2 linked regions of the Paraburkholderia fungorum genome follow. The protein of the gene in region 2 binds, or shares a complex with, the protein of the main gene of each other region. Links are inferred from orthologs where the notes say so. Each region holds a gene or a part of one and is shown on either strand. Other genes may lie near its edges.

The links.
Region 1: the proteins of tsaD (region 2) and tsaB are in contact, whole or in part, in a solved structure (PDB 4WQ4), measured with the Escherichia coli proteins. The link is inferred for Paraburkholderia fungorum from one-to-one orthologs.

The regions. Positions count from the first base shown.
Region 1 is NZ_FNKP01000001.1:2,421,729-2,425,010, forward strand. What follows is about bases 185-3,151. They hold tsaB (tRNA (adenosine(37)-N6)-threonylcarbamoyltransferase complex dimerization subunit type 1 TsaB), read right to left. Parts: upstream 2,136-3,151; coding sequence 1,233-2,135; downstream 185-1,232. Other genes in these bases: BLS41_RS10595 (uracil-DNA glycosylase), read right to left, coding at 185-755; rimI (ribosomal protein S18-alanine N-acetyltransferase), read right to left, coding at 742-1,236; BLS41_RS10610 (acyl-CoA-binding protein), read left to right, coding at 2,318-2,587; BLS41_RS10615 (DEAD/DEAH box helicase), read left to right, coding at 3,085-3,151. Outside these bases: more of BLS41_RS10595, read right to left, coding at 1-184; more of BLS41_RS10615, read left to right, coding at 3,152-3,282. UniProt on the Escherichia coli protein: Required for the formation of a threonylcarbamoyl group on adenosine at position 37 (t(6)A37) in tRNAs that read codons beginning with adenine.
Region 2 is NZ_FNKP01000002.1:112,458-115,563, forward strand. What follows is about bases 158-2,948. They hold tsaD (tRNA (adenosine(37)-N6)-threonylcarbamoyltransferase complex transferase subunit TsaD), read right to left. Parts: upstream 2,172-2,948; coding sequence 1,143-2,171; downstream 158-1,142. Other genes in these bases: folE2 (GTP cyclohydrolase FolE2), read left to right, coding at 236-1,042; BLS41_RS16725 (BaiN/RdsA family NAD(P)/FAD-dependent oxidoreductase), read left to right, coding at 2,292-2,948. Outside these bases: more of BLS41_RS16725, read left to right, coding at 2,949-3,106.

The sequences.
Region 1 (3,282 bases), on a different replicon or contig from region 2:
AGCATCCAGTCGGCACCACGATCGCCTACGCCGAACACGGTGTTCGTGCGCTTTTCGCACAGACGGCAAAGCTGGCAGTTTGCGACACGCTCGCTCAACGCATCCCAGTCGAGGGTCTGGATGGCGGGCAGCGCCGGCTTTTCGGCTCGCGCTTCCGACTGCGGATGGGCGGGGAGATCGTCGAACCACGCGAAATCGTCGTCCGGCGGAGCGTCGAAGGATGACGGTTCGGGCTCGGGTGAACGGGATTGCGGTGCTGGCTGCGACGAGGTTTGCGACGGCGAAGCGGCTCGCTGCTGCTGAATGGTTTGCGGCTCGGGAACTGCCTGACGTGGTGCTGCGGGTTGAACCTGTTGCTGCGCCTGGGTGGATTCCGCTTCCGGTCGAGATTCGCGTGCGGGCTGAGACTCGGGTGCAGGCGAATGTTGAACCGGTTGCGCAACTTGGTGTTCAGACTCCGACGGCAGAGGACGCCCGGACACAGTGCGATGCTCAGCGGACGTCTGAATGTCGGACGCAGCCTGAATCCGCTGCGCGGGTTGCTGCATCGGCTGCGACCCGGCAGCTTGCACCTGCCGCACGTTACCGGGCGCCTGCGTCACCGCACGCTCAACTCCAGCGTCGTCAGCCTGCGCCACCTGAGCGGCTACGGCGCCCTCTCCGGCTTCGTCGCCCGCCTGCTGCGCAGCCATCCCGCGACGCACCCACAGCGGGGCCAGCCCGAACTCTTCCAGTACCGATTCATGCAGCGCCATCTGCGCCCTCCGTGGCAAACGAGAAACGCATCACGATGGCGTCCTCCCGGCTGCGATGCCGCGCCGGATAGTAGTTCTTGCGCCGGCCGATCGATGCAAAGCCAAAGCGCTCATAAAGCCGGATCGCCCGATGATTGGACGGCCGCACTTCCAGCAGCAGCCCTTCGAGTTTTTCCGCGCGCGTGATGCGCACCGCCTCACGCAGCAGCGTAAGCCCCGCGCCCGCCCCCTGCGCATGCGGCGCCACGCACAGATTCAGCAGATGCATTTCATCGACGACCGGCATCAACACGCAATAGCCGATCAGGCTCCCCGTGACGTGTCGCAGACAGACGCCGAAATAGCCGTTGCGCAGCGAATCGCCGAAATTGCCGCGGCTCCACGGAAACTCATAAGCGATTTTTTCGATGGCCGCGACCTCGTCCAGATCGCCTTCGGTCATCGGCGACATGTAGCGGTCGGCGAGCAGCACGCCGCTCATTGCCCGCCCTCGCCGCCCGGTGCCACATGCGATGCCCCTTGAGATGCCGCCTGCGGCGCTTCATGAGGTACACGGTGATCCGGCGCGCGAGGTGCAGTTTGGGGCGCTTCCTGGACCGATCCGGCAGCCAGCGCGGCCTGTTCAGCCTTGGCGGCTTTGTCCGCCATCCGCTCCGCCGTGGTTTGCGCGACTTTGTCGCGCACATACTCGGGCGCCGCCTGATGGGCCGGGACCGTGCGGCCGGCGCGAAACGCGCGCAGCGCGGCGTGCGCGAGCGGCAGCGCATGCGGCAACGCCTCGGCATCGACCGTTCGCGCGGCGGCGACCGCCGGCAAACGCGCGCCGAAAGCCGCCGCCGCGTTGCCGGCCAGCGTAAAGGGCACGCCGGGCAATACCAGCTTGTCAGGTGCATCGAGGGAGGCCGATTGAACCGTCCGCCATTCGCGTTGGGTGGCGTCCCATTCGTAGTCGGCCCAATAGATTTCGTCCATGCGCGCATCGAGCGCGGCAAGCACGCGCGTCGCGGACGGATCGCGCAGGCGGGCGCTCTCCGCACAAGCCAGCAGCGTGCTGACCGGCACCACCGGCAGATTCAGGCCGAACGCGAGGCCCTGAGCGACACCCGTTGCCGTCCGCAAGCCGGTAAACGAGCCGGGACCGGAACCGAAAGCGATCGCATCGCAATCGGCCAAGGCAAGGCCGGCTTCGTCGAACAGTTCGCGGGTGGCGGGCAGCAGGCGCGTGCTGGAGACTGCGCCGGTCCGCTCGTGACGAACCCAGATGCGAGGTTCGGCGGAAGTCACGCCGGCAGCGTCGGCGTTGGCGGCAGTGACGGACAGAAGCGCCACCGAACAGAATTCGGTCGACGTATCGAGGGCAAGGAGCACAGTTTGAGTCATGGACGATATTGTAATCGGCACGGCGCGTGCAAATGTGGTTTGGCTCGCCCTCGCGTTGAAACCCGGCGGCCGATGTCTGGCGATGTTTGGAATAGGCTCTCGGCCCGCCAGCGGCGTCCAGTTGTTATGATCGTCAACCCGATCTCAACCAACCCGATCCCGCCCGGCGGGCGAAAACGACAATGACAGACATCGATACCCAGTTCGCAAAAGCCCACGAAGAAGTCCAGCAATTGCCGGAGCGTCCGGGCAACCTCACGTTGCTGCGCCTGTACGCGCTCTACAAACAGTCCACCAAGGGCGACGTGCATGGCGACAAGCCGGGCTTTACCGACATCGTCGGCAAATACAAGTACGACGCGTGGGCCGCCCTCAAGGGCACCGATCAGGACGCCGCGAAGCAGCAATACGTCGAACTCGTCGAATCGCTGAAAAGCGGTACCGCAGCCTGAGCAGGCCCAAGCCTGATTAGTGCCGGCACGCTCGCCGCGGCAGCCGCCGCGAGCGTGCGACCAGCTGACGCAGCTGTCCGCCCAGGCACCCGCCCCGCTGGCAGCCGCCGCGCCACCCTATATGTCTTTTTCGTTAAGAAAACTCCTAAGAGTGGCGCAGTGCAACAAAAGCCTATACAATGCTGCCTGCGCTTCACTGCTTTGCCCCGCTTTCTTTAGCGGCCTTTGCGGCGCAGCGCCTCGTAGCGTTTAGCTCCAATCCAGTTTAGAACCTGTCCCCTCCTGCCTAGCCCCCTACGGGCGATCATGTCCCAGGCTGGCGGCACGCCGTGTTGGCATGTCGCATCCGATACAGCTTCTAACAAAAAGCTCGCCTTCATTGTCGCGAGCTGCCCCCGTTTTTCGATTTGCTCGCTGCTTCTTTGCTCGCTGAATCCGACGACTTGGGTATGCCGATTGGCGCCGACGTTTTAATTCCCTGTGTACCAAGGATTCTCATGACTTCGAGCAACACCTCCAGCCCGTTGAACGCCATCGCCGATCAGGCACTCGGTCTCGCCGACGCTCCCGAACAAGCAGCAGCCGCTGCTGTCGCTCCGGAAGCCGTTGTCGCTGAAGCCGCAGTCCCGACCGGCCCGACGTTCGCGTCGCTTGGTCTCTCCGCGGATGTCGTCTCCGCGCTGACCGCAGCTGGT
Region 2 (3,106 bases):
GCCGTTTGCCATGTTGCCGCTGTGTCAGCGCGGCCATGGCGGTTTCCCACTTGAATCGGTGAGCCTCTGGCCCATCTTAAAACGCCGGCCCAGGCCGGCGTTCGCCGTTGCGCATCCTGATTCGCACGGCCGCCGAGCACCCCATCCGGTCGACTCGCGACAGCCCTCGATCCCCAACGGGATCGTCGGGCGCGGACAACCTGGGCGGCCCGGCGTCTCCTGAAAGGACAAAAAAATGAACCAGATGAATCCCGCCTTTGTGATGCCCGACGTGCAAAGCACGCCCGATACGCGTCAAATTCCGATTCAACGAGTCGGCGTCAAGGGCGTGCGTCATCCGTTGACGGTGCGTACGCAAGCCGGCGAAGTGCAGCCGACGGTCGGCACGTGGAACCTCGACGTGCATCTGCCGGCTGAGCAGAAGGGCACGCACATGTCGCGTTTCGTCGCGTTGCTCGAAGAGAACAAGGCGCCGCTCGAATCGGCCACGTTCCGCACGATGCTCGCGGCGATGCTCGACAAGCTCGAAGCCGAAGCGGGCCGTATCGAAGTGTCGTTCCCGTACTTCGTGAACAAGACCGCGCCGGTGTCGGGCGTGCAAAGTCTGCTCGACTATGAGGTCACGTTGACCGGCGACGCGCGCAACGGCGCGACGCGTCTGTTCCTGAAAGTGCTGGTGCCGGTCACGAGCCTGTGCCCGTGTTCGAAGAAAATCTCGCAGTACGGCGCGCACAATCAGCGCTCGCACGTGACGATCAACGCCGAACTCACGGGCGATGTGGCCGTTGAAGAACTGGTGCGGATCGCCGAAGAAGAGGCGTCGTGCGAACTGTGGGGCCTGCTCAAGCGCCCGGATGAGAAGTTCGTCACCGAGCGCGCGTATGAAAATCCGAAGTTCGTCGAAGACCTCGTGCGCGACGTCGCGCAACGTCTGAATGCGGACGAGCGGATTGTCGCGTATTCGCTCGAAGCCGAGAACTTCGAGTCGATTCACAATCACAGCGCGTATGCGGTGATCGAGCGGGACAAGCGGGTGGCCTGACCGTCACGCAGCGCACTGCCTTAGCAGCGCAAGAAAAAAGCCGCTTTTCAAGCGGCTTTTTTTACGGCTCGAGTTGCCCGGGTAGGCCCGGATGCGCAGCCTAGCGCGCGAGCGACGTCAGATCCCAGCGCGGCTTCACGGTGAACGCGTAATCCTTGCCCGACTGATCCGGCCAACGCTGCAAACGCAACGCGCCGGCCAGCGCGATCATCGCGCCGTTGTCCGTGCACAGCGACAGGTCGGGGTAATGCACGTAGAAATTGCGCTTCTTCGCGGCAGCGGAGAGCGCTTCGCGCAGTTGACGGTTCGCGCCCACGCCGCCCGCGACGACCAGCCGGTTGAGCTTCGTCTTCTTCAGCGCAGCCAGCGATTTGGCGGCCAGCACGTCAACCGCTGCATCGACGAAACCTCGCGCCAGATCGGCTTTCGCCTGTTCGCAGATGTTCGCGCCGCCGAGCTTTTTGGCGTTCGTCAGCACCGCCGTTTTCAGGCCGCTGAAGCTGAAATCGAGGTCGCCGGAATGCAGCATCGGGCGCGGCAGAACCACGGCGCCCGGTGTGCCGAATTCGGCCATGCGCGAGACTTCCGGGCCGCCTGGGTAGCCGAGGCCGAGCAGCTTCGCGGTTTTGTCGAAGGCTTCGCCGGCGGCGTCGTCGAGCGTTTCGCCGAGCGTCTCGTAGACGCCCACGTCGGTCACGCGCATCAATTGCGTATGTCCGCCGGACACCAGCAACGCAACGAACGGGAACGGCGGCGGTTCATCCACGAGCAGCGGCGACAGCAAATGGCCTTCAAGGTGATGGATGCCGATGGTCGGCTTGTCCCACGCCATCGCCAGCGAATTGGCGACGCTCGCGCCGACCAGCAGCGCGCCCGCGAGCCCCGGCCCTTGCGTGTAGGCGATCGCGTCGATGTCGCTGCGCACGGTGCCCGCGCGTTCCATCACCTCTTCGAGCAACGGCAGCGCGCGCCGGATGTGATCGCGCGACGCCAGTTCCGGCACGACGCCGCCGTACTCCCGATGCATCGCGATTTGCGAGTGCAGCGCGTGCGCGAGCAGGCCGCGCTCCGTGTCGTAGAGCGCGAGACCGGTTTCGTCGCAGGAGCTTTCGATGCCGAGAACGAGCATGATGGGTGGTTTGAACGGCGCAAAAGTGGTGACCGCGCGCGCGTCCGAAAGAAAAAGGTAAGCCTGAAAGTATAGCAGCGTGGGTAAGCGCCCGCAGACGCGCGGGTACAATGCGGCCCCATGGAATCCTTCGATATCGCAGTGATCGGCGCGGGCGCGGCCGGCATGATGTGCGCGGCCGTGGCCGGGCAACTCGGCCGCCGCGTGGTGCTGATCGACCACTCGCAGCGTCTCGCGGAAAAAATCCGCATTTCCGGCGGCGGCCGGTGCAATTTCACGAATCTTTACGCGGGGCCGAATAATTATTTGTCGGCGAATCCGCATTTCTGCCGTTCGGCGCTGGCTCGCTACACGCCGCGCGACTTCATGGCGCTGCTCAAGCGGCATCACGTGACATGGCACGAGAAGCACAAGGGGCAGCTTTTCTGCGACCAGTCGAGCGACGCGATCATCAACGTGCTGAAGGCCGAGTGCGATGCGGGCCGGATTGCGTGGCGCACACCGCTGTCGGTGGAAGAAGTGCGTCAGGACGCGCAAGGCCGCTTCACGCTGGACACCCCGTCGGGTCCGATCACCGCGAGCGCGCTGGTGGTGGCGACCGGCGGCCTGTCGATTCCGAAAATCGGCGCGACCGATTTTGCTTACCGGCTCGCCAAGCAGTTTGGTCACAAGCTGATCGACACGCGCCCGGCGCTGGTTCCGCTGACTTTCGCCGCAGCCGACTGGGCGCCGTTCGCGGCGCTTTCGGGCGTCTCGCTCGACGTGCAGCTGGCGACCGGCAACAAGAAAACCGGTGCCGAATTCAACGAAGACCTGCTGCTCACTCACCGTGGTTTGTCCGGCCCAGGCGTGCTGCAGATTTCGAGCTACTGGCAGCCTGGCGAGCCGATTCATATCAATCTGCTGCCTGAACGCGACGCCACCGCCGACCTGCT